Regions from separate parts of the Paenibacillus sp. FSL R5-0914 genome, predicted to be linked through region 3. Evidence: predicted binding sites of a transcription regulator. Region 3 holds the regulator's gene; each other region holds the start of a gene.
What was found. Region 3 encodes CtsR, which represses protease genes until heat stress. Its sites were predicted from a motif close to ATGGTCAATAAAGGTCAAACA; they were not measured.
Positions count from the first base shown of each region.

Region 1 (10,323 bases), on a different contig from region 3:
AGGGACCCCAGCCCTCATCAACGTTCTCGAAATCCTCGAACAATACAGAATTACCAGCGTCAGTCTTGGTTGGATTCTCCCATACTCTTACATCGTCAAAGGTTACAGTCGAACTTCCATCTTCTACATTCAAATAGAGATTGGCGGTCTCACTAACCGCATCAAAGGTAACCTTAATCCGCTGGAAGTTCGTGCTCACATATTTATGCTGCTGGGCTAAAAAGCCATGCTCTGTGTTATCCAGTGTATTGACAACCTTGTCAGCCCCTTGCTTCACACCGATTTCCACGGTGCGTTTCCCATCTACTTTCACCCATACTGATGCAGAATACGTCTTGCCCGGTGTAAGTCCGGTAATCTCCTGCTGAATTACTGCATCACCAGGACCCTTCACTTGAAGCTGGTCATCGGCGTTACTGTTCTTCACAAATTTAATGTGATCATCACTTGCAGCTGTGGAAGATTTCTTCCAGCTACCGAATGTTTGGCTGTCAAAGCCAGGGTCCTTTACCGAACTCCCTTCGCCCCATGCCATTTCCGGCTCTTCAGCAGCTGTTGTCTTATACAGGGCATAACCAATCCCCGGCTGCGCGGTAAGTGTGACTTTACCTCCAGTTACTTCTACACTGCCAACATGCTCACGTCCTAAATCTGTCAGCTTATACAACTGTGCCGTCGTTACGTTACTCCATGAGTCTGGAAGACTCCAAGTCGTTTGGCCACCCGCTGGATTCCAGTGATAGATTTTATCTTCTGTCTCAGGACTCCATGGAATAAAGACCGTACTGTCACTAATGTTGCTGCTATCTGTCATGATAGCGATTTCACGACCATCCTTACTTAAATGGATCTTACCGTCCTGCTTACGTTCAACTACAACCTTCTTTTCAAAATCAATACGGTTATCGGTCATCTTGATGATCGGGAAATGCTGCATATATTTTGTTGGTAGATTGTGATTGAAGAATGCCGCACTAGTTGATTGGTAGCTGTAGAATGGAGCACTGTTCTGCCAGTAACCCACCCCTACCTGCTTATTCCCTTTCAGTAAAGGGGTTGTTAAGAAGCCATCCAGCGATTGATTCCGTAGGAAACGGGTAACCTTGCTATCGTCACCTTGGTTCGGGTACCCCGGATCTGTTCCCCAATGAACCCAAGCTGCCTGCTCAAACAGAGGTCCTGCAAATTCTGTTCCGAGCATCCAGCCGTTACCGTTGATATAATCTGCGAGTTTCTTCGCATTGTAATCGGCACCATCATATACATCCACATATACAAACGATAGGTTGTCGCCTGTGTCGCTTTTCAGCATATCCAGACGTCTTTTTAATTCACCGGATTCCACATCTTTGGTTTTGTTAACATAGAATGTTTGATCCAGCCAGCCCCAACCTTTACTCAATGGCTGATTCATATTTTCCATTTTGGTGCCGAAAGCATCCAGCGCGTATTCTGTTGCGTTAATGTGTACACCGCCGCGGATATTGTATTTCTTTCCTTCACTCAAAATATAATTAAAATCCTTCACTCCACCCTGACGGATACCGATATGACCGCCGTAATCTGGGTGAGAGTCATCATGACCTTCCGCTTGATATCCTTTGAATAGAATCAGCTGTCCAAAGCCATCCGTGAGATTAGAGATCTTCTTCGCATTATCAAAAGCACGCAAGAACGGAGAAGTTGTAGTAGATCCGATGTTCATGCTGATATAAGAGATATTGTCCCTTATCATTTCACTGCCGGTTGGAGCATCCGTATTCTGACGATATACAATAGCTCCATCTTGCCAGTCAACAACTTTGTCTCCATTCGCATCTGGAGTCAGTACAACCTTAGCCCAAGGCAGTGGCTCCGGATCAAGCACAGTACTTCCACGATAAACCCATGAGCCTCCTGATAACGCTGCTTTCTTCGTATGGAGTGCTGTATCATCGCCTACCTTAATACGTACCTTATCAAAACCATTTACTACATTGGTGATTACACTCGCAGCTAAGACGTCGGAGTTAACGAATGCGTATGCACGACCCCCACTCACGTCTGCTACTCCTGTCTTAAGATCGTTAAATTCGTCCTGTACAACGTTCCAGCCCCCAGTTATCCGGACAGCCGTTTCCTGCGCTGTAGGCTGGGTTCCAATTACAGAGACAAGGTCATGATCAGGGAATTCGATCGTTCTTACTTTTTCAGTACCATTCTCTTCAATGCTGGCCACTTTGAACTGAAGAATGTTATCCTGAACCTCCATTTCAACTTTGAGATTCACTTTAATTTCTGGAATCTGAAGCGTGTAGGCTGCAGACTCACCATGAGTGGCATCTGCTGCTTTTTTACTAAAATCAGAAGCGACTATGAAATAGGACTTCTCGTTGATTTTTATCTCATTAAATCCATTTAACTGTCCATACATTTCCGCGCCGCTGTCTAACCATGTGTATTGTTTAACCCGAGGGAACTCTTTATCGATTTCAACCTTCATGGTGTCAGAGCTTAGAGTTTCAGTAATCGTAATCGGCCTCGGTACTGGATCAGTGGATACAATTGGAGTTACCTTCACATCGTCAATCCATAGGGTCTTGTTATTAAACCAGCTGCGTAGTCCAATCTTCCCTGCACTTGTCGATAATGAGGGAAGACTCGTCGTAAGCACGTTATTGCCATCGATCGATAAAGCTACGCTACCTTTCTCATAGCGCAATTTGAGGGTATACTGTTGGTCAGCAGCAAAGGTAAAACTAGGAGCCGTAATATTTCCATACGATTCCGTCCCTCCTTTCATTGCATCCCAGCCCCAAGAACCCGCATCATATTGGATAACATTGTAGTTATTGCTATCGACGAATCGGTAGACCAGTCCAAATCGTGTGGCAGGCTGACTAAATTTTAACTTCACCTCATATTCAGCATTGGCAACCTGAGGTGAATCTTGGTCTGCTAAAATAACAACCCCTTGTGTCACCGCCTTAACAGCACCTTGATCCGCCGAAAAAGTAGTGGTCCCCTTAGCTGCAGCCCATCCCTCGATGTTGCCATCATTGTAATCTCTGAAATACACGTCCGATTCTTGAGCCGCGAATACGGCTGCCGATGGCAAGCCAAGCTGTACCCCTAGCAACAACGTCAATAGCAAGCTAACCGCTTTGTAACGTTTTCTCATCTCTATGACCTCTTTTCACTTAAATATAAGTAGAATGAACATTATCAATTCACATATTTCCTTTAATTGTATGTTTTTGACATCACAAGGACATAATGAGCCCTCCTTCCATAAGAAGGTGCGTCATTATATGTTTTTTTGTATTACTTGGAATTTAACAATCGCTTGATAACAGCGGCTGATTCCGCTCTTGTAGCAGATTCTTTTGGTGCAAATGTAGTCTGAGTTCTACCTTTCATTAATCCAGATTTCAAGGCAAAGCCCACCGACGCTTTAGCCCACGGGCTTATTTTACTATCATCTTTAAACGCAGTGGTGGAATCTGAGGCCATACTATCGACCTTTACACCGGAAGCATAAGCTTTCGCTCGCATCAGCATCGTTGTCATTTCTTCACGAGTAATGCTTTTTTCCGGAGCAAATTTCGTCTTGGACAAACCACTAATAATTCCGGCTGCATAAGCTTTCTTTACCGTATCTTCGTACCAAACTCCTGATTTCACATCCGTAAACGGATTACCTCCAGAACCTTCTTTAAGATCTAATGCTCTGGCTATAAGAGCTGCGAATTGTGCGCGAGTGATGTTATTATTCGGGGCAAAGCTGTCGGCATCCATGCCTTCAACAATTCCTTTAGTGACCATTTCCATGATATCTTGCTTCGCCCAATGTGAGACGATATCGCTGAAAATCTTGGTGAATGTTGAGGATTGATTCGGGGTGAATTCCTGATCTTTCAGATTACGATCAAGAACCTTTAATGCGGTCCATTTTACTGCAGTTGTACCAGCCCTTTTAGCTTTAAAGGTAATCGTGGCAATGTCCAAATTACCCTTTTCACCATTCACATTTCCGATCTTGGTATGGGCTATCGTAATTTCATTGTTTTTCACGATTGGAGATACAGAAAAGCCTTTGATCTTCGTTTCTGCTTTTACAATCTCAAGCACTTTCGGGTCAAAATTAAATTTAGCTTCATATGCGTATAAGTCTTGAATATCTTTACCCTTTAATGTAACGGTGAACGTAGAATTAGCAGATTCAGTAGCTGATGTCTGCATCTCGAAGTCAGAGACTTTTTCAGCATGGACTGTACTCAACCACATGGAAGAACATAACGTACAGATTAGTGCGAATGTGAATCGTTTGCGTCTCATAAGAACATCCCTTCACCCGTGAATTTTAACTCCCCCCTATCATATGGATTTTGAAATCGGATACACATGATTTATTTTGTTCAACATTGATTATTTTTGTTATTCATTCTCTCTGCGATAAGCTAAGGGACTAATTCCTGTGATTTTTTTAAAAATACGACTGAAATGTTCTGGATTCACGTATCCTACTTGCTCAGAAACCTCGTATATTTTCATTCCGCTCTCCAGCGCCTTTTTAGCCTTCTCGATTCGCAGATTCGTCAGAAACTGAATGAAATTAACACCTATTTCTTTGGAAAACTGTTTGCTTAAATAGCTCTCGCTTACACCGACAATCTGACTAATATTCGACAAATGGACATCTTCGTTAAAGTTTTTCTCTATGAGCTCTTTCGTTTTAGCAACAACAGGGCTAAGAAAGCATTCCTTGGGTTGATCTTTCGGATGCAGCTTTTGATGCAGATGTTCCAAGAACAGTCGGCACCAATGCACCGTATTCTCCCAGGTTTCCTGCTTATAAATATGATCCGTGATAGGATAAGGCAGCTTATCATGAAGCTTTTCCCAAGAAACGCCTTTTTGATAAATTAATGCACTTGCCTCCCAAGTCATATCGACTACATCTGATTTGATAAGCTCAGGTGAACAAGGGTATCGCTGAATCAACAAGCTACAGCAGTGTTCATAGACCTCCTGCCATTTCATTAAATCCGGATCACTTAATGACTTCAGCATTTCGGTTCTAGCCAAATACCATGCCTCTTTCCAGTCACTTTCCTTAATAGCTGGACGCCTTTCAGCTTCCGGATAATATAATCGATTGTACCCCTGGTAGAAACTCAACCCTGCTAATCGTTCAGCTTGGCGGAATAATCGGTTCCACTGCTGATGACCATCCACAATATCACTGATGCCCATAGAAAGCTTCAAATTAATAAATTGCTTTAATCTCATGCTCACCTCAGACAAGATTATGTCTGTCAATCTACGAATGGCGATGATGCTGCATTGCTCTGGAAAAGAGAAGAACAAAACATAATGCCTGTCATCATATCTGCATACTTTGCAGATCCCTTCACTTCTACTTCGATTCGTTACCGTTCGTATCGTCTGCATAATCATACGGTGTGAATCTTCAAATTGAACGGTATCTGATAGCCTAAGAAGCGCAACCTCCAGATTTTTTTCCCCCATATGCTTTCGAACAAGCTCCAACGAAGGCGTTATATCATCATCTGTCACTTCTAAAGAATCCGATAGGCAAAGTCGATGCAGAACGGAACAGATCGAAGCTTCTACGTCTTCTAATGTTGATACTGTCTTTGAGGAGCTTTGCCGCCGCTTCAATTCATCCACAGTCTTAGTCAGTACCGGTGCAATATAAGTTTCATCTAACTTGGCTTTAACAATGTAATCAAAGGCGCCGAGCACAAAGGAATCTCTTACAAAAGAATAATCTCCGTATGCGCTAAGCATGATGGTTAACGGTTGATTCGAAAAAGTAGTGTTATTCAGTGCTTCGAGTAGCTCTACTCCATTCATATTTGGCATTTGAATATCCGCCAGAACTAGATCCACATCCTGATGGATTTTCAGCATATTTAATGCCTCCTTACCATCTCCTGCTTCCCCTGCAATCTCAAAATCGGTCGAAGCAATGGATATATACTCCCGGAGGGCTAACCTAGCTAATGGTTCATCATCAACAATGAGAGCTTTAAATTTCATCATAAATCCCTCCATAATTGATCTATAGGATTACCTCAAAGCCTCAACCGCTATCTCCCAATCATCATTCAATTTTTCTTGAATATCGGACACCTCAGCACCTGAAAAAATTTCTTGTGCAGCCTTCTTTTCATCAAACTGTATGGCATTTTTTACTTTTTCAAACTTCTCATCGATCCCCAGGTACATAAACGGCTCAAAGGGGTGCTTCTCTTGAACATTGTTGAAGAACGGCAGGAATGATTCAATATTGATCACTGTCGATGAATTTTGCGAATAATTAATATACACTTGGTAAACATCCCGGCTAAATACCCACTCCAAAAATGCTTTAACTTCTTCCGTATTTTTGGAGTTTTTATTGATCGCCATATATTGATCTGGCATAGTGATTGCCTGCAAACGCTCTGAAGTTGTCTCTCTCCAGGGCAATGTGAACGCATCTAAATCTTTATCATCCTTCATTTTGGATAAATGATCTCTAAGATACCACTGACCGAGTGCAAGCATAGCCGCTTTATTATTTTGAAACAGCAGCGTTGCCTGATCCACACCAATATTGAGTGCATCGGGCCCTGCTAGTTCATTCTCTGCTATTTTCTTAATCATCACTGCTGCTTTCTCGAAAGGAGAACCTTTTCCAAAAGGGCGTTTCGTCTGTGCGATTGAAGATAAATAATTTTCATCCTTGGATAGTAGAGGCGGCCCAAACTCAGTGAAAGGATAGAACGTCCAATTCTCTTTCCCGCCAATCGCAATCGGAATATATTTGCCATGCGCTTTAATCTTCATCATCACATCCATAAATTCATCCATCGTTTGCGGAATCTCTACGCCGGCCTCTTGAAAGATACTTGGATGGTAATAGACATATTCAGAGAAGGATACAAGTGGTAGACCAAGAATGGAATGATCTAATCTAGCGGGATATTTATTGTTTTTTGCTGCGGTTAATCCATCCAGTGGAAGAAGTACTGCTTTGTAAGTGAGTAGGTCATCTGGCTTCAGGTAAAAAATATCCGGCAAATCATTGGCTGCTAAACGAACCTTTAAATACTGACCGCTATTATCGGGAATTGTCTCTACTTCAACCGTTACATTAGGCTTAATTTTAGAGTAGTCTCTTACTTTTTCCGTCCAAAATTTGATATCTGTCTTCGCTTCCCACATGCCGAATTTTATTTTAATCGGTTGATCCAGATTCACCTTTCCCTGTTGTTGCTCTATTGCCCCTCCTTTGGGACTAAACTTACTTAAAGAGAAGAAGCCACCTACAAAAATAAGAGAAATGATCCCTATTAAGGACACACGGAGTATTATTTTCACTTCTATTAATCACAGCCTTCGAAAAAAAGTTTATACCATCATACCTCCTCTGAAGTTACACATGAATGATGTTTTCCCTCTGGACTATGATCTTTTATGATCCTCCGCAGCATTTTGCTTCATCCTCCCTCCCCTAACAACTGATCCTGCATCTCATCCTCCGGCGTGTCGATCAACGGTAGTCTTATCGATACTATCGTTCCCTGAGGTTTATTCTTCTCGTACTTTAAACCGTAACGCCTCCCGTAATGTAGCTGAATTCGCTTATTAACGTTACTGTTTCCCATACCACTGAAAGAATGCTGATGGCGTATACCATCGCTGTCATATTCCTGAGCATCCATATCCAACATGCCTACACCATTATCAGCTATAGTTATAAGAAGATCTTCCGCTTGTTTGCTCACTATGATTTCGATGATACCAGGATAGTCAACATTCTTTAGTCCATGAATAATACTGTTTTCTAAAATAGGTTGTATTAGCAATTTCAATATATAATAACCTGCTAAATCCTCATCTACTTCCCATCTCGTTTGAATCGGTCTACCAAAACGAATCTCCATGATATACAAATAATTCTTTAAATGATCTATTTCCTCATCAATCGTAGTCAGAATTCCACCTCGATTAAAAGAAGAAGCCAACAGACGAGTTAGCGCATGCGTCATATTCCGTATGTTATCTGCTTTACTGATTAAAGCCATAAACTTGATTGAATTGAGTGTATTTATTAAAAAGTGTGGATTGATCTGCGACTGAAGTGCTGCAAACTCCGCCTTTCGCTTCTCCACCTCTTGCCTTTCATGATGGTAGAGCAGATCCTGAATACGTTCCGTCATATGATTAAAAGAATGCCCAAGCTTAATTAGCTCCAGGCTGCCGGTTCTCATAAATTTAGCGTTTAAATCACCTTCAGTAACCAGATCCATTTGCCGGAGAAGCTCATTTAACGGCTTAGTAACATTAGATACAAAGTAAAATGAAACAAGAATAAATGCTAAGATGATCATCAATGCAAACACCCAGACGATATAATTCACACTAAGGTAATTGGCTGTTAGATCAGCATATGGAATAGACTGTACAAGCCACCATCCGGTCTGATCAATCTTGGCGTAGGTTATCAAATTTCTATCTTCACCATTAACATCCACAACGTACCCTTTTTCCTGCGGCCCACGATTTGCGAACCAGTGCATTTGGAATCCCCCCCCTCTAGAGGCAAGGGTATTGGATGAGATAATTTGACCTTCCTCTGTGACGATAAAAAGGCTGGATTCCGTATTATCACGTGACTGCAAAATATGATCAAAGGCACTACTCTCAAACGTAAAAAGAATCATTTCTAGCTGGGATAAAGGATTGATTACACTTGGAGATAGGGCAGCAACCATATTGTAAGGATTGTAGTTACCATATAAAATATTGGGCATCATCCCCAGAAAATGAACGCTATCGGGATTATTCAGCACCTGCCCATACCACGTTTTTTGGCGAAAATAAGAATCATCCAAATTCAAATTCTTTAAGTACGAATAGGATTGATGGTCTTTAAATAGGAAGTTCACCGACAGTACTCGTCCTGAGATGGATGCCGTGTACTTCTCTATTAAGACCTTTAGCTCATAGTAAGCCTGCTGTTTCTCGACTCCACTCTTACGATTAATTTCATAAAGCTTTGCCATCACATCCCTGTCCATACCGATGGAAGCAAATAGTCCCGTCAACCTCCTTATTTCCTGACTAACGGAATAGGAGATCGCTTGAGCCGTTTGCTGAGATCGTGATGTATTTTGCTGAAGAATATCTCGCTTATAAATATTTAGAATAATGATGGAGAATAAGATGATCGGCAGAATGACTACAAGTATAAAAAAAAGCCTCAATGTGCTAGACATCCGCCAATTTTTTCTCATAAGTTCCCTCCCCTTTAAAAGATAACTTATAAACGCTCACTTCTACCTCACCATGAATATTGAACAACATATTCCCTTAAATTTGTGCTACTTCCTGCATGGCGACAAAAGTACTCAGAATATTACACACAACCATTCACTTAATCTTTAAATCTGAGTTTTTTCCCAGTTTTCGACAACGTTTACGAGTTGATTCAAAATGAAAAAGAGCTGACATTAATGTAGAAAGTTCTACTTTAGGATCAGCTCCTTTAGTTCGGTCAATCGTCTTTTCAAACAATATTCATTTGCATAAAATAATTTAATTTGATAGTATAACTGACGAACGTTCGTTAATATCGAGGTGATTTTTTTGAAAAGTAAAGAAATTAAAGACATTGCTTTGAAATGTTTCACAACTCATGGATATGAGGGGGCTTCTTTGTCTCAAATTGCTGAGCAAGTCGGGATGAAAAAACAATCTCTTTATGCCCATTTCAAAGGGAAGGATGATCTTTTTCTGCAAGTTCTACAAGATGCCAAAGAGACAGAAATCTCATCCAAACTACAATATTTGAGTAAGGTAGGGACTCAAAATCCTAAAACAGATTTATTAGGATATCTGCAATTGGTCATTGATATGTTTCAAAAGAACGAGCAGTTAAAGTTTTGGTTGCGTATCTCTTTTTTTCCACCGCCCCATCTTGCTAAAGCGATTGATGAAGAAGTAATCGACACAGAGAAAAAGATTCAACCCGTACTTGAAAGTAAATTCCAAGCTTGGATCGATGCCAAAGTCATCATGGAAGATGCAGCCTCCATCCCAACGCTTGCCTTTTTAGGTGTAGTTGATTCGATCATGCTAGAGCTTGTGTATGGCAATAATGAAATCCGTTTAAATGAAAAACTAAATGCCTCATGGACCGTATTTTGGAGAGGTATTTCACAGGTGTGATTCTACAAAGAGAGGTATTACTTCATGAAGAAACCATTGAAAGAACAAAAAACAGTCTTACTCATTCTACTAAGTAACATATTCATTGTTTTTCTAGGC
Region 1 is NZ_JBBORH010000003.1:1,235,093-1,245,415, reverse strand. It holds gene MKX60_RS28695 (endo-alpha-N-acetylgalactosaminidase family protein) at 1-3,160, opposite strand, end outside; gene MKX60_RS28690 (S-layer homology domain-containing protein) at 3,304-4,317, opposite strand; gene MKX60_RS28685 (response regulator transcription factor) at 4,417-6,048, opposite strand; gene MKX60_RS28680 (ABC transporter substrate-binding protein) at 6,076-7,371, opposite strand; gene MKX60_RS28675 (cache domain-containing sensor histidine kinase) at 7,491-9,290, opposite strand; gene MKX60_RS28670 (TetR/AcrR family transcriptional regulator) at 9,643-10,224, shown strand; gene MKX60_RS28665 (MFS transporter) at 10,249-10,323, shown strand, end outside.
Region 1: MKX60_RS28695 (endo-alpha-N-acetylgalactosaminidase family protein) is a predicted target of CtsR. The motif match lies at 3,162-3,182, and genes of this name have one in related genera.

Region 2 (10,323 bases), 810 kb from region 3:
TACAATCCGTCCTGCACCAATATTTAAGTGCCCTACTTCAGAGTTGCCCATTTGGCCTTCTGGAAGACCAACAGCTTCACCACAAGCAGTAAGGGTAGTATTAGGATATTGTTTCAAGTAACGGTCATAGTTAGGTTTGTTAGCTTGAGCAACGGCGTTACCTTCAGATGTTCCACGCAAACCGAAACCATCCATGATGATCAAAGCTACAGGTCTTGGAGCTGACATCTTACTTCGCCCCCTCAACCAATTGAACGAAGGAAGCAGGCTGCAAGCTGGCACCGCCAACAAGCGCACCATCGATGTCGCTTTGGCCCATGTACTCAGTTACATTCTCAGGCTTCACGCTGCCGCCGTATTGAATACGAACAGCTTCAGCTGTTGCAACATCATACAAATCTTTTACAAGACTGCGGATGTAAGCAATAACTTCGTTAGCATCTTGGGAAGTGGATGATTTACCTGTGCCAATAGCCCAGATAGGTTCGTATGCAATGACAACTTTTGCTGCTTGCTCGGCACTAAGTCCTTGGAATGCAGCTTCAGTTTGCACTTTACATACTGCTTTAGTTTGATCAGCTTCACGCTCTTCGAGCTTTTCGCCAACACATACGATTGGAGTGATACCGTGACGGAATGCAGCATGCATTTTCTTATTCACGATTTCATCTGTTTCGCCAAAATAAGCACGACGCTCTGAGTGACCAATGATTACATAGTCTACGCCAAGATCGCTAAGCATTACACCACTGATTTCTCCTGTGTAAGCACCGTTATCTTCAAAGTGCAGGTTCTGTGCGCCAATCTTGATGTCTGTACCTTTTGCAGCTGCTACAAGTGCAGGCAGGTTAGTAAATGGGGCGCAGATTACAGTCTCAACGCCTTCTACTTCTGCTTTGCCTTTGATGTCAGCAATAAAGCTTTCTGCTTCAGGAACTGTTTTGAACATTTTCCAGTTACCCGCAATAATTGGTGTTCTCATGAATTAAATTGCCTCCTTCTATACGTCTTACTTGTCGTTCAGTGCTTCTACGCCAGGAAGCGCCTTGCCTTCCATGAACTCAAGGGATGCACCGCCACCAGTGGAGATGTGATCCATTTGGTCAGCCAGGTGGAATTTTTCTGCTGCTGCTGCGGAATCTCCGCCGCCAATAACAGTGTAACCTTCAGTTGTTGCACAAGCTTTTGCTACTGCAAGTGTACCTTCAGCGAATTTATCGATTTCGAATACGCCCATAGGTCCATTCCAGACAACCAGCTTGGAGTTCTTGATAATATCGGCATAAAGTTCACGAGTCTTAGGTCCGATATCAAGTCCTTCCCAACCTTCTGGGATTTCATTGTAATTAACGATCTTAGTGTTAGCATCAGCACCGAATTTATCAGCAACAACAACATCAACAGGAAGCATGAAGTTTTTGCCAAGTGCTTTAGCTTTTTCGATGAATCCAAGAGCAACGTCAAGTTTGTCGTTGTCTACAAGTGACTTACCGATTTCAAAGCCTTGTGCTTTAGTGAATGTATAAGACAATCCACCGCCGATCAGGACGTTATCAGCCAAAGACAACAAGTTATCAATAACATCAATCTTGTCTTTAACTTTCGAACCACCGATGATCGCAGTGAAAGGACGTTCTGGATTAGTAAGAGCTTTACCAAGAACGGTCAATTCTTTCTCCATCAAAAGACCGGATACAGCTGGTAGGAAATGAGCGATACCTTCTGTCGATGCATGTGCACGGTGAGCCGCGCCAAACGCATCATTGACGAACAAATCAGCCAGTTCAGCAAATTGTTTAGCCAATTCAGGATCGTTCTTTTCTTCACCTGGGTAGAAACGAACATTCTCAAGTACAAGTACGTCGCCTTCGCCTAGCTCAGCAATTTTTGCTTTGACAGCTTCGCCAACAGCTTCGTCAGCTTTAGCTACTGGTTTGCCGAGAAGCTCGGACAGACGTTCAGCAGCAGTAGTCAAACGCATGGAATCTACGAATTGACCTTTAGGACGACCCATGTGACTCGCAAGAATGATCTTTGCACCGTTCTCAATCAAATATTTAATGGTTGGAAGGGTTTCGCGAATACGAGTATCATCAGTAATCTTACCGTCTTCTACAGGTACGTTGAAATCCACGCGTACAAATACGCGTTTACCCTTTACTTCTACATCACGGACGCTCTTTTTGTTCATGATTAATTCCTCCACACCCAAAGTTGTTTCTAGCAGGAAACAAGAAATACATTTAGAAAGAGCGGAAACAAGGAACTTCTGTTTCCGCTCTATAGATGTTACTTATATCAAGTCGATTACTTAGCGATTTTAGCGAATTTCTCCAAAGTACGAACCAATTGTGCAGTGTAGGACATTTCATTGTCATACCAAGCAACAGTCTTAACGAGTTGTTTGTCGCCAACAGTCAATACTTTAGTTTGTGTAGCATCGAACAGGGATCCGAAAGTCATACCTTTGATATCGGAAGATACGATTTCATCTTCAGTGTAACCATAAGTGTCTGGATCGGAAGCTGCTTTCATTGCTGCGTTGATTTCTTCAACAGTAACGCTCTTATCAAGAACAGTTACAAGCTCAGTCAGGGAACCAGTTGCAACTGGAACACGTTGAGCCGCACCATCCAATTTACCTTTAAGTTCTGGAATAACAAGACCGATTGCTTTAGCAGCACCAGTAGTGTTAGGAATGATGTTTTCAGCTGCTGCACGAGCGCGTCTGAAGTCACCTTTAGCGTGTGGAGCATCCAAAGTGTTTTGGTCACCAGTGTAAGCGTGAATTGTAGTCATCAAGCCTTCAACGATACCGAACTTGTCGTTCAATACTTTTGCCATTGGAGCTAGGCAGTTCGTTGTGCAAGATGCGCCGGAAATAACAGTCTCAGTACCATCAAGAATGTCATCGTTAACGTTGTAAACGACAGTTTTCATGTCGCCAGTAGCTGGAGCGGAGATAACTACTTTCTTAGCTCCACCTTTCAAGTGTTTTTCAGCTGCTTCTTTAGTTGTGAAGAAACCTGTGCACTCAAGTACGATATCAACGCCTAGGTCGCCCCATGGCAATTCTTCAGGGTTGCGGTTAGCAAGAACCTTAACTTCTTTGCCATTGACTTTGAAGAAGCCATCATGCACTTCAACATCACCTTGGAATTTACCTTGAGTTGTATCATATTTAAGCAAATGAGCAAGCATCTTAGCGTCAGTCAAGTCGTTGATTGCTACCACTTCGATACCTTCTACATTTTGAATACGGCGGAAAGCAAGGCGTCCAATACGTCCAAATCCGTTAATTCCAACTTTTACACTCATTGAATAGTTCCTCCTAGAATTCGTTTTATTTATTCAAAACAGACCGTGAAGCCTGTCATGACAACAATGTTAAGTATGATGCAAGATATATGTTCTAGTGAGTTACGAGGATATCTGTAACTGATTATCAATTTCCTTGCCGATTTCCACAGCAGCAGCCTCGTCGGTGACGAGTATATTCTCCTGCCCGAAACGCAGCATGGCATGAATGGCTTTGGCCTTTGGTTTGCCTCCAGCAATACCGATGACTGTCTCCGTCCGAACAATATCTTCTAGACGTAGTCCCATCGTAAGCATCGTATGGACAACCTGACCATCTTCGTTAAAGTAATACCCAAAGGATTCAGCCACGGCTCCCTCACCCTGGATTTCTGAGACAGTTGCCTCATCCAGCTTGCGGCGGCGAGTCATTTCAATGGCATCCCCAATCCCATGTACAATAATACGCGAACTGCGGATGATTTGTACAATCTCACCAATATTAGAGTCAAGTGCTAGTGACTGGTAGGCATCCCCACTAAGTAAATCAGGTACATGCAGCAACCGGTAATTCGCTCCTACCCGTTTTGCCATTGTTGAGGCGATCGTATTGGCTTGAATCTCCATACTCTCTCCTAATCCACCACGCGCCGGAACAAACCAAGCGTTCTTATAGGAAAGGGATAACGGCGGTGTCAGTTGATCAGCCATGTCGGCAAGCGTTGATCCACCTGTGACAGCAACTATATCATCTGTACGAAGTACACTGAGCAGCGCTTTTGCACCCGCTCGGCCAAGCTCACGTTTGGTGAACGGCGATGACTCACAATCACCCGGCACCACAATAACTTTATCCAGACCGTACGTTGCCCGAATTTTCTCTTCCAGCTCATCCAGACCAAACAGGCTCTTAACGACCGGCTCTAGCAAATCAAGCAGTCTACGCCCAGCAGCGCTAATGCGCATGCCAACACTCTCGATCTCAATGAGCCCTTGCGATTTCAGAAGATCCGTCTCGGCACGCAGTACCCGCTCAGTCATATCAAGCGAAGCGGCAAGCGTTCTGCGCCCAATTATATCGGACAGCATGATCTGATGAAGAATCGTGTACCGTCTCTTAAGGGTTTCCATGAGATCAGGCAGAAGCTGCTTTTGGATATCTAATAAATTACGCATACTTTCACTCCTGCAACTTCGTCTTCCTCTATTCCCTTGTTCATGGTCTCAAAATGTCCCGGGTAAACTTTTTAAGTCCCACTCATATTCTAACCAAATATTGCTCGAAGTGCAAGTCTTCCGAGAGTAGAATTCTCAAGCGCTTGTCTTCTTATACATTTATAAGATTGGGAAAGAGGTTCTGCTCCAAAAAACCTGTCATTAACAATCCAGATTCTTTAGCTGAGTGAAACACAATGTACGCTTGTCCACCTTGAAGACAAGGGATAGAGCCTGAGTACAGTATTATTAATTCATTGCATTTGCACAGAAATTGTATTATAATCATTTTTGTTGCGCCCGTGGTCCAATGGATATGACGTAGGCCTCCGAAGCCTGAGATCCAAGTTCGATTCTTGGCGGGCGCGCCATTAATTTCACTTTTGCACATAATTTAGTAGTGCCTATACTACTACTTAACCAAAGAGCCGCGTGTCGGCTCTTTTTTTTGAATATAAGTTTGACTTTCTTTGACTTTTTGTTTGAATTTGTTTATCATGTGGGTAATACGGCAAGAGTAAAAATGAATACATTTGAAGAACCAATATCAAGGAGGTTTTCCACGTGAGTTATATTCCTATGGTAGTAGAACAGAGCAACCGCGGTGAGCGCGCTTATGACATCTATTCCCGCCTGCTGAAGGACCGCATCATTTTCCTTGGAACGGAGGTTAATGACGTGGTAGCCAATTCTATCATCGCACAAATGCTGTTCTTGGCTGCCGAAGATCCGGAGAAGGACATTCACCTTTATGTGAATAGCCCCGGCGGTTCCATTACTGCAGGTATGGCTATTTTTGATACAATGCAGTACATTAAACCGGACGTTTCCACCATCTGTGTGGGTATGGCAGCTTCTATGGGAGCTTTCCTACTTAACGCTGGCGCTAAAGGCAAACGCTTCGCACTGCCTAACAGTGAGATCATGATTCACCAACCTCTGGGTGGTGCTCAAGGTCAAGCAACGGATATCGAAATCCGTGCCCGTCGTATCCTCAAATTGCGTGATAAGTTGAATCGTATTCTTGCAGAACGTACAGGTCAACCGCTAGAACGTATTGAGAAGGATACAGATCGTGATTACTTCATGACTGCTGCAGATGCGGCAACTTACGGTATCGTTGATAAAGTCATCGAGAAAACACTGCCTAGCGGTGTGTAAGCTATAAAACAACACAAAGAGGCTGTGCCCTATCCACTTGATGGTTAGCGCACAGCCTCTTTACTTTTCAGACCACCACTTCATACGAATCTCAGTTAAATCAAACCGCCATATCCAAGCGCATCGAGTTTCTCAGCAATCACACGGTAGCCTCGGCCATTCGGATGTAAGTGGTCAATCGATAATAGCCCTCTCTCATTTCCTGCAAACTCACTATAGATAGAAGCAAACCCACATACTCGGCTACTATACTGTGAGGCATAGCGGTTAAACTGCCGCACCCACTCTGTAGCACCCACTACCTGAGGATAAGGATTATACAGTCCCACAATCCGAATGATAAAAGGTCTACGCGTTCCCGTCTTCAATTGGAAGAGGATACTCATAATTGCAGCAAAATTTTGTTTGCATTCTTGCAATGATCTTCGCAGCTCTTTAGATAAATTTTCAGGTTGTCTAGCTGCAGCCTTCGCAGCATGGATTAAATCGTTGCCACCGATGGATAGAGTGATGATGTCGGCTGCTCGAATGGCTTCGCGAGTCATTGCACTCCCCCGCAGCCGCTGTTCCAGTTCAGAAGTAGTCAATCCATTCACGCCCAAATTCGTAGAGGCTACATTAGAACGCAGTCTCCCTTCCGCCATTCTACGGTACACCGGTACAAAACCGTTCCCTGGCAGAGCGCCAAATCCAGTCGTCAAGGAATCGCCAATTGCAGTGTATTGATAGCTCATAGCTCTCCCCCGTTCATAAACTAGTTACTCCATTTAGCATATGAATTCGAGGTGATTCTGGTAAGGGGGAGATGTCCAGTGGTGACACTAGCGGGTACGACTTCTCTATTTATTTTACAGCAGCAAATGGGCTACCGCCTTCCGGCAACAATTCTTTGAAAGTAAAGGGATATTCCGGGAACCCCGCAGCATAAGCTGTGTATTCATACAATTGGAAGAACAGAACGACCTGATCATCCTTCAGATAAAAATACTTTTCCGTATTCAATCCGTTGAACCCTCCCAAATAACTTTCCTCCGCTTTTACTAGCTTGTTCAACTTAGCATTCAACTCTTTTTTGTAGTTTGGGTTAGCTCCGAACAGGTCGCCCAACAGTAGACGTTTGCCATCCTTGAGCGAAAAGGTAAACGCCTCCCGATTGGTCATACCATGAGCGCCGCCCGTATCGCTATACTGTGACATCACTAAGCTGATCACACCATCCTGATTGTAGGTCACCACATAATCTATATCATAGGTATACTTAGGCTCTGACCCGGATCGATTCGAGATATCCTTCTCTGCGCCTGCAGCGAATTTCATGGCACTTTCTTTCAAAATATCATTTATGGCCTGCTGTGCATTGGAATTGCTTAATCCACTAAACTTCGGATAATCAAGCTGGATCAAAGCCTCTTTTCGATCCTTAGCATAGGTCTCCGTGGTTACTATCAACGCATTCTGTGATCTATTCACCACATTCAACCTACTAGAGCCCCGACTCCAATCCACTTTATAGCCCAAATAATCATTTAACAGACCGGATGGAACATAGAGCCGGTTGTTTATTAGCTTTCCTTCATACTCTCGAATGTAATAATTGTTCACCCAAATTGAAGTACCATAGCTAGATAACAGCAACTTGGCCTTAGTCGTTCCCTTTCCGATCGTGTATGCATTTTCTTTTTTATCATAAGTTAGAGGTAATTGCAGCACATCACGCATAAAGGTAATCGGAATCCAGACCTTCCTTTCCTGCAAAATACCTGTCTGCTGAGAAATTACCCCGTTCGCCTTTAAAGCTATACTTGCAGCAATAGCCTTGCTCTTCGTCTGATCAGACGCTGCATAACCCTTATCACTAGGCAGCAATCCTCCACCAAGCAATAATCCCGCCGACATCAAACCTATGCCCCATTTGCGTACTGTTTCTTTTGAAATATTCATCATCTTGTTTTCCCACTCCTTTCCAGTTTATTAAACCTAATCTTGGAGAATTTACACAAAAAAAGAGGCGCCCCCCACTATTACTAGTGGAAGATCACCTCTCCTCTCTGCAATCATCTTGTTCTGCTACTATTTCAATTCATACATTACGCTCAGCTGTGTTGTAACTTTAACTACTCCCGGTTGAACGGATGTGCTTGCACCAGCATCTGCTGCAGCCATTTCCATTTTTAGATTTTGTTCAAAATAAACCGGAGTGACATTGCCATCATTTTGGCTGACCGTGATTACTTGACCCAAGCTACGTTTAGCTGCCTTAGCAATAGCACCTGCTTTAACATCTGCGTTCGCCATCGCCTTTTCAATCACCTGAGCTTCAAAGGCAGAAGTATCTTCCACGGAAAAACGTGCATTTCCGATATTATTTGCCCCCGCCGCAGATGCAGCGTCTAGCAATTCACCAACCTTGGTCAGATCTCTATAGGACACTAACAGTGTATGATTCGCGTTGTATCCTTTCACTTGCTGTCCTTCTTTTTCGCTATAACTGTAGTTGGGTTGCACATAGAATTGGGTACTTTGAATATCCTTATCTGCGATTTTCCAAGTCCCCTTCAGTAGTGTAGTGATCTTTTGGATTTTAGCAGCATTTGTTTTTTGCGCTTCTTGCGCAGTTGTAGCCGTAGTATCCACACCGATGGACAAGTATACAATATCCGGCTTGATGGACAATTCACCTTTACCTACTACACTAACGACATTTTTCTGCACTTCATCTGCGTAAGCCTTTGCGGGACCTTGGAAGACTCCACTCATGCTAATCCCTCCAATTAACAAACTTCCTACAATCAACACTGAACCAATCTTTTTTACCAAACCTTTCATATTTGCCAGCCCCTTTCATCTTTTGTGATTTGTTATTATCCTCTAGACGAGTCTTTTTGGTAAATGTTGCACAGTTAAAATCTATTTTTTGGTATAAAAAAAAGCCCCTGGGGGCTTTTTAGTCATGCGATAGAAAGTCATTTCAAAAGATTATTGGTTCTCAAGCTCTTCTTTGCTGACGAGACTCGTCAAAGCGTTTACAGCTTGATCCGCGTCTGCACCATCCGCGCTGATATAGATCTCCGTGCCGGAACTGATCGCTAGGCTCATAATACCCATAATACTTTTGGCGTTTACTTTTTTATCGTCTTTTTCCACGAAAATCTCCGACGAAAACTTGTTAGCTTCTTGCACAAACAATGCTGCCGGTCGAGCGTGTAGCCCTGTCTTCAACCGAACAACTACCGGGTGCTTTGTCATGAAACGCTTACCCCCTAATTGAGTTCTCCCCAAAAATTTCACATTAATTTTATATTATTATATCATTATAACGTAAACCACACTAGAAAAAAAGTGACTAGCCGCCTCGAACCTTGTCCGCCAGTTCATCAATCTTACGAAGACGATGATTTACTCCGGACTTACTAACCGTACCTTTCAGCATTTCACCAACCTCTTTAAGGTTGATATCTGGATGTGCCATTCGAATTTCTGCAACTTCCCGCAGTTTATCCGGTAAGCTCTCCAGACCCACTTCTCGCTGCAGCAGTTTGATATTCTCAATCTGCCGCACCGCGGCACTTATCGTTTTATTGAGATTCGCGGTCTCGCAGTTCACGATCCGATTCACGGAATTACGCATATCGCGCATAATTCTTACATCCTCAAATTTGAACAACGCTTGATGCGCCCCGATCAGACTTAAGAATTCGATAATCTTCTCGCCTTCTTTAATGTATAGAATGAACCCTTTTTTACGTTCAATGCAGCGTGCGTTTAGGTGAAATTCACCAGCCAGATCGACCAGTGCCTTACAATGCTCCTCATACATCGAGGAAATCTCCAAATGGTAAGAGGAACCCTCCGGATTATTAACGGATCCGCCCGCCAAAAAGGCACCCCGCAAATAAGCACGCTTACAGCAGTTATTCCCAACAATCTCTTTATCAATACCGTCGGTAAAAATAAATCCTTCGGACACAATTCTGAGATCATTTAAGATTTCCTGTACGCGACTAGGGATTCTAACGATATAAACGTTATTTTTCTTCAAACGCATTTTTTTACGCACGAGTAGCTCAATATGGACCTGGTAATATTTCTTAAGTAAAGAATATACCCGCCTTGCAATCGCGGCGTTCTCCGTCGAAATGTCGAGAATCACCTTTTTGCTTGAAAGCTGCACAGATCCATTCATACGGATAAGCGCTGACATTTCCGCCTTCTCACAACAGGGCTCACTCTCCACCATCGTCAGCTCTTTTTTTGTAAGGGCCGCAAAAGACAAGGGTCTCACCTCTTTCTGAAAATAAGTACGTCATTCATATATACAAGCATTAACGCCTTCGGCGTCCTTTTGAGGACGGTAAGCGTTTAAGCGAGAAATATAAGAAAGTATAAGTGTAAAACTTATATTTTCTTATATTTTAAGTTATACCCTAGGGTTTCTGTTTATCCAATCTTGCACAAGCTGATAGATATGATGACTAAGCTTATCGGTATCATGCCTTAAATAAGTTCGGAATAACACTAGCTTATCCGCTATAACTTTATATGCACTGCCTTCTAGTACATCCTTATCGAGCTGTACCGGACGCGCACCCTTCTCAGCGTACTTCGACTGCACCTGCTCAGGAATTTCACCATCATTCACAATAATATAAT
Region 2 is NZ_JBBORH010000001.1:728,631-738,953, forward strand. It holds gene gpmI (2,3-bisphosphoglycerate-independent phosphoglycerate mutase) at 1-228, opposite strand, end outside; gene tpiA (triose-phosphate isomerase) at 230-982, opposite strand; gene MKX60_RS03020 (phosphoglycerate kinase) at 1,010-2,191, opposite strand; gene gap (type I glyceraldehyde-3-phosphate dehydrogenase) at 2,308-3,318, opposite strand; gene MKX60_RS03030 (sugar-binding transcriptional regulator) at 3,421-4,473, opposite strand; tRNA gene MKX60_RS03035 (tRNA-Arg) at 4,809-4,883, shown strand; gene clpP (ATP-dependent Clp endopeptidase proteolytic subunit ClpP) at 5,077-5,673, shown strand; gene MKX60_RS03045 (GDSL-type esterase/lipase family protein) at 5,769-6,407, opposite strand; gene MKX60_RS03050 (PdaC/SigV domain-containing protein) at 6,517-7,617, opposite strand; gene MKX60_RS03055 (SIMPL domain-containing protein) at 7,744-8,499, opposite strand; gene MKX60_RS03060 (HPr family phosphocarrier protein) at 8,650-8,919, opposite strand; gene whiA (DNA-binding protein WhiA) at 9,017-9,946, opposite strand; gene MKX60_RS03070 (gluconeogenesis factor YvcK family protein) at 10,091-10,323, opposite strand, start outside.
Region 2: clpP (ATP-dependent Clp endopeptidase proteolytic subunit ClpP) is a predicted target of CtsR. The motif match lies at 4,970-4,990, and genes of this name have one in related genera.

Region 3 (10,323 bases):
AATTTAAATCATGCAGGCTTGAGACGTACATAATAACAGCCGGTGCTACTCCAAAAGAAACGACATCAGACAAAGAGTCCAGTTCCTTACCAAATTCACTCTCACATTTAAGTGCACGAGCAACTCGGCCATCCAATCCGTCTAACAGCATAGCAATAATAACCATGATAGCGGCCATGCTAACTTTACCGTCAAACGCCATCATGATACCAAACATTCCGAGCATCAAGTTACCTATGGTAAAAAGACTCGGAATTGATTTTTGTATCATTCCTTCACCTCAATTTTCTCACATTGGCCTTAAACAGCTCCAATATTACGTGATTGTATGTTATTTACATTTGCCTGTCAATAAGAACTTGCTTCTGTAAACGTTTGAGCCCATCCTGAATATTACGAGCCCGCACCTCCCCAATTCCGTCCACTTCATCCAGTTCAGCTATGCTTGCAGACATCAAATTAGGCAGCATTTCAAACCGCTCCACCAGATTATGAATGATCACATTTGGAAGCCGCGGAATCTTGTTGAGCAGACGATATCCACGCGGAGTAACCACCTCTTCGGAAGAAATTGCCGTAGAAGAGTAGCCCAGCAATCGAGCAATATGGTTGTCATCCATTAGGTCATCATCACTAATACGTTTGAGACCGGCAATAATTTCACGAATTTTATCTTCTTGCTCTTCCTTAGCATAGTCTCTGTATAGGAGCCATGCTTCTTCCTCTGTATTTCCAACCAGTTCTTCCATCTGCATGCTGATTAAGCGTCCTTCATTGCCTAGTTCATTTATATATCGTTTGATCTCCATTTTTATGCGTAGAACCATCTCTACCCGCTGAATCACTCCGACCACTTCAGCTACGGTTACGATTCCCTCATACTCCGAAGCAGACAAATTCGTCAGTCCTTGTGTAAGAACCGCTTTGTACTTTTCGAGGGTCTGAATCGCTTGATTAGCTTTAGCCAAAATAGCTCCGATTTCTTTTAACGCATACCGAATGGAACCTTGATACAGGGTAATGATATTGCGGCGCTGTGAAATAGAAACAACCAGTTTACCTGTTTGCTTCGCTACGCGCTCGGCGGTCCGGTGACGAATGCCTGTCTCGATTGAAGAGATGGACGAATCCGGAATTAGCTGTGTATTTGCATACAAAATTCGTTTCAAATCCTCACTAAGAATAATGGCACCGTCCATTTTGGCGAGCTCATATAAATAATTGGGCGAAAAATCGCAGTTAATGGAGAATCCTCCATCCACTACCTCCATCACCTCAGGACTATACCCAACGACGATTAGTGCTCCCGTCTTAGCGCGCAGCACATTCTCAAGACCTTCCCGAAAGGGTGTCCCCGGTGCCGCCAGTCTGAGCAGATCATTCATATTCTCTAATTGGTTATATTCTTTCATAATCCCTGTGCCCCCTAATCTAACGCGACCGATAGTGCATCTGCTACGGTACTGACGCCAATAATCTGGATATCTTGCGGGTGCTTCCAGCCCTTCAAACTTTTCTCTGGCATGATCACCCGCCGGAAGCCTAGCTTCGCGGCCTCCTTCACACGCATTTCCGCGCGTGAAACACCTCTTACTTCACCTGTAAGTCCTACTTCACCGAAGAAAACATCGTAAGGTTTTGTTGAAATATCACGAAAGCTGGAAGCGATACTAACAGCTACTGCTAAATCAATCGCCGGTTCATCCAGCTTCACGCCTCCAGCAACATTAAGGTATGCATCCTGATTTTGCAGGAACATGCCCATCCGCTTCTCAAGTACAGCGATAATGAGTGCCATCCGCTGGTGATCCATACCTGTGCACACCCGGCGTGGGGAGGGGAAATGAGTGGCAGCGATAAGAGCCTGAAGCTCAACAAGCACCGGTCTAGTCCCTTCCATACTAGCCACAACTGTAGATCCGGCTACGCCGAGTGGACGCTCCGATAAGAAGAGCTCCGATGGATTTTCTACTTCTGTTAGACCCACTTCACCCATTTCGAAAATGCCGATTTCATTCGTTGAACCGAAGCGGTTCTTTACAGCCCGCAGGAGTCTATACGTATGATGCCGCTCTCCCTCAAAATACAGCACACAATCCACCATATGTTCAAGCATCCGTGGGCCTGCAATAGCGCCTTCCTTGGTGACATGCCCAACGAGAACTGTAGCAATTCCCCGAATCTTAGCGATACGCATAAATCTTGTCGTACATTCCCGAACCTGGGTCACACTGCCTGGCGCACTAGTTACTTCTGGCATAAATACAGTCTGAATCGAATCGATAACAAGAAATTGCGGCTGAATTTGTTCAATCGCTTCTTCTATGCTTTCCATATTCGTCTCACATAGTACATATAGCTCAGCTGACAACGCACCGAGGCGATCCGCACGTAGTTTAGTTTGCCTTACCGATTCTTCGCCCGAAATATACAGCACTCGCAATCCCTGAGTTGTCAGAGCATGCGACGTCTGTAATAAGAGCGTAGATTTACCGATTCCTGGGTCTCCCCCTACTAGTACCAGCGATCCTGGTACGATCCCCCCACCGAGAACACGGTTAAGCTCACCTATACCTGTCAGTATGCGCGGTTCCTTGTCACTTTCTATACTTATGATCGATTGTGCCTTTTCTTTACTATGAAAAATAGGGGCATTCATTCCCTGTGTTTTGACTACGCTTTCCGTTTCCTCCACCATGGAGTTCCAAGCTTGGCACCCGGGACATTTTCCGAACCATTTTGGCGATTCGTATCCACAATCGGTGCAAAAAAATTTAGTTTTTGGTTTAGCCATTTGTTCTCCTTACGGTCCGAACTTTTAAATTGCGGATATTTTCTTCTAATGAAAGTTTACCATTTCTGCCCCTTTAACGAAAGGTCATTCGGAATTTGTACTAAATGTATATTTTTAAGTGATAAATTTATATTAAAAAAGCTTCCGCCCCTCTATAAACTGAGGAGCGGAAGCTTTTTTTATTCCGTTTTTTTATTCGGATTCTACTTCTTTTTCAAGCAATGGCGCTACAGGAGCATTCACTTTATTCACTACAAGTTCTCCGCCAACTTCATCAATGTTGAGCGAATCACCCTTTTGGATATTTCCTCTCAACAATTCCTCGGAAAGACGGTCTTCAATATGCTTCTGAATCGCACGACGCAATGGACGTGCACCAAAGGCTGGGTCGTAACCTTCCTTAGCCAGGAAAGCCTTCGCCGCATCCGTGAGTACGAAATCAACATCATATTCACGCAGCCGCTTGCGCAACTCATCAGACATCAACGTAACGATTTCAGCAATATGCTTCTCATCGAGGGAATGGAAGACGATGATTTCGTCAATCCGGTTCAAGAACTCAGGACGGAAGCTCTTCTTAAGCTCTTCCATAACCTTGCCCTTCATATTACCGTATTCTGCTCCAGCATCTTGCACAGCTGTGAATCCAAGTGTCGAATTCTTCTTGATCGCTTGTGCGCCTACGTTAGAAGTCAGAATAATTAATGTATTACGGAAATCGACTACCCGTCCTTTAGAGTCAGTCAAACGACCGTCTTCAAGAACTTGCAGCAGAATATTGAATACTTCTGGGTGCGCTTTTTCAATTTCATCAAGCAGCACTACAGAATAAGGTTTACGGCGTACCTTCTCAGTTAATTGGCCACCTTCTTCATAGCCAACATATCCAGGAGGGGCTCCTACTAAGCGGGACGTGGAGTGCTTCTCCATGTATTCCGACATATCAATACGAATGACCGCATTCTCATCGCCGAACATGGCTTCAGCCAATGCACGAGCCAACTCAGTTTTACCTACACCAGTAGGACCGAGGAAGATAAAGGAACCCATTGGACGTTTCGGATCTTTAAGACCCGCACGCGCACGGCGTAGTGCCCGGCTAACTGCCTTAACAGCTTCGTCCTGACCGATCACTCGTTCATGCAGTAAAGCCTCCATGTTAAGTAGACGGTCGGTCTCCTCTTCCTTCAGCTTGCTTACAGGTATACCCGTCCAGCTAGCTACAACCTGTGCGATGTCTTCAGGTGTAACCTCTGAATCCGTGCGACCCTGTTTTTCTTTCCATTGATTCTTAGTCGTATCAAGCTCTTCACGGATTTTTTGCTCTGTATCACGCAAGGCTGCCGCTTTTTCAAACTCTTGACTCTGCACTGCGGAATCCTTCTCCTTACGGATATCATCCAAGCGCATCTCAAGTTCCTTCAGATTTGGCGGGATGGTGTAAGAGTGAAGCCTTACTTTAGATCCTGCTTCATCGATAAGGTCAATCGCTTTATCTGGCAGGAAACGGTCCGGGATGTAACGGTCGGACAACTTCACTGCTTCCACTATAGCTTCATCCGTAATCTTCACACGGTGATGCGCTTCATAACGATCGCGAAGTCCGAAAAGAATTTGGACCGCTTCCTCTGGAGAAGGTTGATCCACCGTAATCGGTTGGAAACGACGCTCCAATGCTGCATCTTTTTCAATATATTTACGATATTCGTCAAGCGTAGTCGCACCAATGCACTGAAGTTCTCCACGGGCTAACGCCGGTTTCAGAATGTTAGATGCGTCAATCGCACCTTCCGCGCCACCAGCACCGATTAGCGTATGAAGCTCATCGATAAAGAGCACGATATTACCTGCTTGGCGAATCTCATCCATAATTTTCTTGAGGCGGTCTTCAAACTCACCGCGATATTTTGTTCCAGCCACTACTGAGCCCATGTCGAGCGTCATGACGCGTTTGTCGCGAAGTGTTTCTGGGATTTCATTATTGATAATCTTTTGTGCAAGTCCTTCAGCGATAGCTGTTTTACCAACACCAGGTTCACCGATCAGTACCGGGTTATTCTTAGTCCGGCGACTCAGTACCTGAATAACACGTTCAATTTCTTTACTACGGCCGATAACTGGATCTAGATTGCCCTCCTTAGCATAGGCGGTCAAATCGCGCGCAAGACCATCTAGGGTCGGTGTGCTGACGTTAGCCGGAGTCCCGCTATGACTAGAGGCAGCCTCGCTGCTTCCTAGGAGCTGAAGAACTTGTTGACGAGCTTTGTTCAAGCTGATGCCGAGGTTATTAAGCACACGAGCCGCGACACCTTCCCCTTCACGGATAAGTCCAAGCAAAATATGCTCAGTGCCAACATACGTATGACCCAATTTGCGGGCTTCGTCCATCGACAGCTCAATCACTTTTTTAGCGCGAGGAGTATAAGCAATGTTCGTAGGCTGTTCTTGACCTCTGCCAATCAGTGTCTCCACTTCGTCCTGGATTTTTTCAAGACCTAGCCCTAAAGCTATTAATGCCTTAGCAGCAATGCCGTCTCCTTCACGAATAAGTCCGAGCAAAATATGTTCTGTACCAATATTGTTGTGTCCTAAACGAACAGCTTCTTCCTGCGCCAGCGCTAGCACTTTTTGTGCGCGTTCCGTAAATCTTCCAAACATCATATCTCCTGCACCTCCATGAATAATAAATATCTATATTAATGTTGTGTTCCCAGTGTCTCTCGGAGCAGTTTTGCCCGATACATATCTCGTTCAGTAGCGTTCAGCTCATCGCCGAACATCTTTTGCAGAAATCCTGGCTGTGTCTTAACGTTAAGTTCATTAAGCACTGAAATCGAAAGACCTTCCAGAATGCCAAGGTCAACCCCAAGTCTCACATCAGACAGGCGTTGAGCGGATTCTTTAAGCTCCATAAGAGCTGCATAACATAAAATTCCGTAAGAACGTTTCACTCGGTCTGTTATTCTCAGGGCGGAATCAACAAGCAACCGTTCACGTGCATTTCGCTCATGCTCAATAATCTGGGTAACTACACTGTGAAGGTTCTCTATAATTTCACTTTCCGTTTGACCGAGAGTGATCTGATTAGAAATTTGAAAGATGTTCCCTACTGCTTCGCTACCCTCACCGTAAATTCCTCTTACAGTCAATCCCACTTGGTTTACTGCAGACAATATGCGATTGATCTGATGAGTCATTACAAGCGCTGGTAGATGCAGCATTACCGAGGCACGAAGCCCAGTACCAACATTGGTGGGACAACTAGTCAAATATCCTCTTTTATCATCAAAAGCGTAATTGACAGCTGCCTCGAATATATCATCGATCGCCGTCGCACGATCCCATGCTTCTCTAACCTGAAGACCAGGAAACAGACACTGGATTCGCAGATGGTCCTCTTCGTTAATCATGATGCTGACCGACTCATCTTCATTTAATAAGACAGCCGCACTGCGCGAATCATTAGCCAAGTTAGGACTGATTAGATGCTTCTCAACCAGTACCTTTTTGTCCAGTTCATTCACTTCATCAAGCTTTAGGAGTTGAAAAGATCCGAAATCTGCAGCTGCTTCCTCATGAAACACAGGAGCCAGTAGCTCTAATACTTCTTCCGATTGCTCTAAGGAAGCCAGCATTGGGAACGGAAGATGCTCTAGATTACGGGCAATACGCATACGACTGCTAATTACAATCTCGGAATGACTACCTCCAGAACGCATCCAATCACTAAGCGCTTGTTCAGTAAATCGGAGACTTGACATGTCATATCCCCCCTATATATCAAAGACTTTACTCTTGTGCTATTTCTTTTTCAAGTTTACGAATCTGATCTCGCAGCTCCGCTGCTTTCTCGAATTCTTCTTGTGTAATACTTTGCTGTAATTCCTGCTTGAGTTCATCAATTTGGCGTCTAAACACAATCTGAGCTCCTGCACGTTTCGGAATCTTACCTACATGTGAAGTACTGCCATGCACTCGCTTAAAAAGCGGGTCCAGTGCGCTGTTAAAATATTCATAACAGGAGCTACAGCCAAAACGGCCTAATTTGCTAAACTGGGAGTACGTCATCCCACAATTCTCACATTGCAGACTCTGCGTTGTCTTCGTTGCAGCCGACTTCTCCTTGCCGGCACCTTCAAGATCAAGCAGACCTGAGAGCAGACTGTGGATGGAGAATCCTCCAGCCGTTCCGGGAATGAGTTCACCCTTCTCCCGTGCACAGCTCTCGCAGATATGAAACTCCGTCTTCTCTCCATTCACGATCTTAGTGAAGTGGAGTGTTGCCGGCTTGACGCCACATTCCTGGCATTGCATAAGCGAAAGCCCCTCCCTTATGGTTGACAATTATTTGCCTAACAAAGAGATTAACATCGCCTTCATAATCTTGGCACGAATCTCATCCCGGTATGGAATCTTAACCGTTAGGCATTCCCGAGAAACAGCAGCGCGCATAAGGCACGCTTCACGCTTACTTAGAAAACCAGCTTCCTCCAGCTGATAAATCAGCCCTTCAGCAGCGTTCTGATCAATCCCGCCACCTATAGTATGGTTTAAATGGGCATGCAGTGCCACGTTAGGCGGTAATTCAAAACGTTGAATACGAATATATCCCCCGCCACCACGCTTACTTTCCACCACATAACCTTTTTCTAGAGTAAAGCGTGTACTGATGACATAATTGATCTGTGACGGTACGCATGAGAACTGGTCCGCCAGGTCATTTCGCTGGATTTCCACCGTACCTTCGGGACTTTCATGCAAAATATTCTTCAGATATTGTTCGATAATATCAGAGATATTGCGCATCACTCATCCTCCAGTGCTTAAATCTTATAATACCGATTGCAACTTGCATTCATAATGACAATGGTCTTTAATTGAACTTAAACATTTGTGGATAATCCCACGTGTTCAGAGGATCGGATCGCTGTCAATATGCTTCGTTGACTTTGACTTTCTTTGACTTTTTAATATTATAACATATTCTGTGCTAATTCCAAGTGGATTCTCTTATTTTTCACTTTTTTCAGCGAATGTATTCGGAAATAAAGAACTCTCCCAACTTCTTTCGAAGGGGAGAGCCTAATTTTTGTCAAGTATAAACGCCTTCGGTATCCTTATTAGGGCGATAAGCGTTTATACGAGAAATATAAGGATAATGTATAGCATGAAACTTATACTTTCTTATATTTTTAAAAATGATCAAATAAAGCTGTCTGTGCTTGTGGAATAATTTCTTCAAACCATTCCAGTGCTGCTGCGTGGCCAGAGACACTTCCATAACGAGCCATCTCTGTTGGTCGTTTGTATCCAAGCATCAAGGCTGTCAAAGTGCCTATATCACAGCTCAAGTCTGCTTCCGCCCGTTCCCCTTCCACTCGAATCAAAGTAGCCGAGCCCTCATTAGAGATATTCCATGCCCATAACCCATCATTCCAAGGTGCATACTTATCTTCGATATATATAAGCTGCTTCATTTGACTACTGTTTCCTCTGAAGGTGTAAGTTTCAATGAATGACTTGGCATTAACAATCCGCCCCATAAAATAAGGATAATTCTCTTGTCCTATACGTGGATCTGGCAGCAAGAAAGGTAACATGTCATCCGAAGGCACTAGCTTTAAGGATGCACCGGTCACCATCGAATCATGGTTCGCAAGAAATGTCCACAGCCCCTGCCGAGCTTGTTCATTCAAAAAAACAAATTCATCAATGACCAGTTCTCTGTTCTCTACCTTATACAGCACGTATCCCTCTGGTTCACCACTCTTGGAGTAAAATACTGCACTCTTTCCTTCATCATCTAGAACAGAGTTCTCCCACCAATCCAAATCGCGCTTAAGTGTCCCGTTATAACTGACAGCGAATCGATTGTATAGGCTATCCAATACTTCAATATCTTTGATGTCCCGTTTAACCTTGCCCTCAACTTCAACCTTTTTGGGAAACTTCGCTACTGGAATAGAGTATTTCTTATATTCACAATAAACCTCCCAGCCAAATTTACGATAAAACGGAATCAAGAACGGGTGTAGAAAAGAGAGCGTTTGACCTGCCTCATTCATCGTATGCAGTGCATGAGACAAAAGATTTGCCACATGTCCTTGTCTGCGGTTCTCTGGCCATGTAGCCACTCCTGCTATACCACCCATAGGTACCACTCTGCCCTGTATGTAGACTTGGAAAGGAATAATCGTCAATTTAGCTTCCAATGTTCCGTCCTCAAAAGCACCCCATACCTGTTCAGGCTTGAATCTTTCCTTAGCACTTGCTCTTTTTTCACTAGGAAGCTTGTACTGAAAAGCATATTCTGACAAGTTCATGCTTGCATCGAATTCTTCTGAACGTAACTGTCTAATTACCACAAACTCACCTCATCCTTTATAAAATTACTTTTAGGATAAGTATAACAAGAGCGTCAATTGTACGCTAATCTATTGCATTATTTATAACTTTATTTTTAGTTATCCACAGCTCTATGCAGTTTTAAAAATAGTCTTGAAATCTTGTCACATCCAAGTTAAAATAGTTATCCACTTATCAATAGCTCTATCCACATAATCCCGGCTATATCCACAGCAACCCGTGTACTACTTAGGTTTTCTGTTGACAGATCCATATAAATATGTATTTAATCCACACTATTTAGGGATTATTTCTCCTTCAATCATCTATCCACATGTGCGTAACTTTTCTGAAAATTCAAAAGTTTATCCACAAGTTTTCCACAGTCTATAATAAACGCAAAAAAGCCACTGTCGATTACTCAACAGTGGTCTAATTGTGCTTGGCAACGTCCTACTCTCCCAGGACCCTTCGGTCCAAGTACCATCGGCGCTGGAGGGCTTAACGGTCGTGTTCGGGATGGGTACGCGTGGAACCCCTCCGCTATCGCCACCAAACGGGCATTTACAGCGTAAATGCTCAGGCTTAATCGCCTGAAAACTGAATCCGAATTGAATTTGCGTTCTAAGTATAGGATAAGCCCTCGACCGATTAGTATTGGTCAGCTCCATGCATTACTGCACTTCCACCTCCAACCTATCTACCTCGTCGTCTTCAAGGGGTCTTACTAATTGGGAAATCTCATCTTGAGGGGGGCTTCACGCTTAGATGCTTTCAGCGCTTATCCCGTCCGTACGTAGCTACCCAGCCATGCTCCTGGCGGAACAACTGGTGCACCAGCGGTACGTCCATCCCGGTCCTCTCGTACTAAGGACAGCTCCTCTCAAATTTCCTGCGCCCACGACAGATAGGGACCGAACTGTCTCACGACGTTCTGAACCCAGCTCGCGTACCGCTTTAATGGGCGAACAGCCCAACCCTTGGGACCTACTTCAGCCCCAGGATGCGATGAGCCGACATCGAGGTGCCAAACCTCCCCGTCGATGTGGACTCTTGGGGGAGATAAGCCTGTTATCCCCAGGGTAGCTTTTATCCGTTGAGCGATGGCCCTTCCATGCGGTACCACCGGATCACTAAGTCCGACTTTCGTCCCTGCTCGACTTGTAGGTCTCGCAGTCAAGCTC
Region 3 is NZ_JBBORH010000001.1:1,534,274-1,544,596, reverse strand. It holds gene pssA (CDP-diacylglycerol--serine O-phosphatidyltransferase) at 1-271, opposite strand, end outside; gene disA (DNA integrity scanning diadenylate cyclase DisA) at 336-1,412, opposite strand; gene radA (DNA repair protein RadA) at 1,427-2,794, opposite strand; gene clpC (ATP-dependent protease ATP-binding subunit ClpC) at 2,987-5,455, opposite strand; gene MKX60_RS06575 (protein arginine kinase) at 5,491-6,555, opposite strand; gene MKX60_RS06570 (UvrB/UvrC motif-containing protein) at 6,584-7,108, opposite strand; gene MKX60_RS06565 (CtsR family transcriptional regulator) at 7,139-7,600, opposite strand; gene MKX60_RS06560 (GNAT family N-acetyltransferase) at 7,987-9,159, opposite strand; rRNA gene rrf (5S ribosomal RNA) at 9,580-9,696, opposite strand; rRNA gene MKX60_RS06550 (23S ribosomal RNA) at 9,771-10,323, opposite strand, start outside.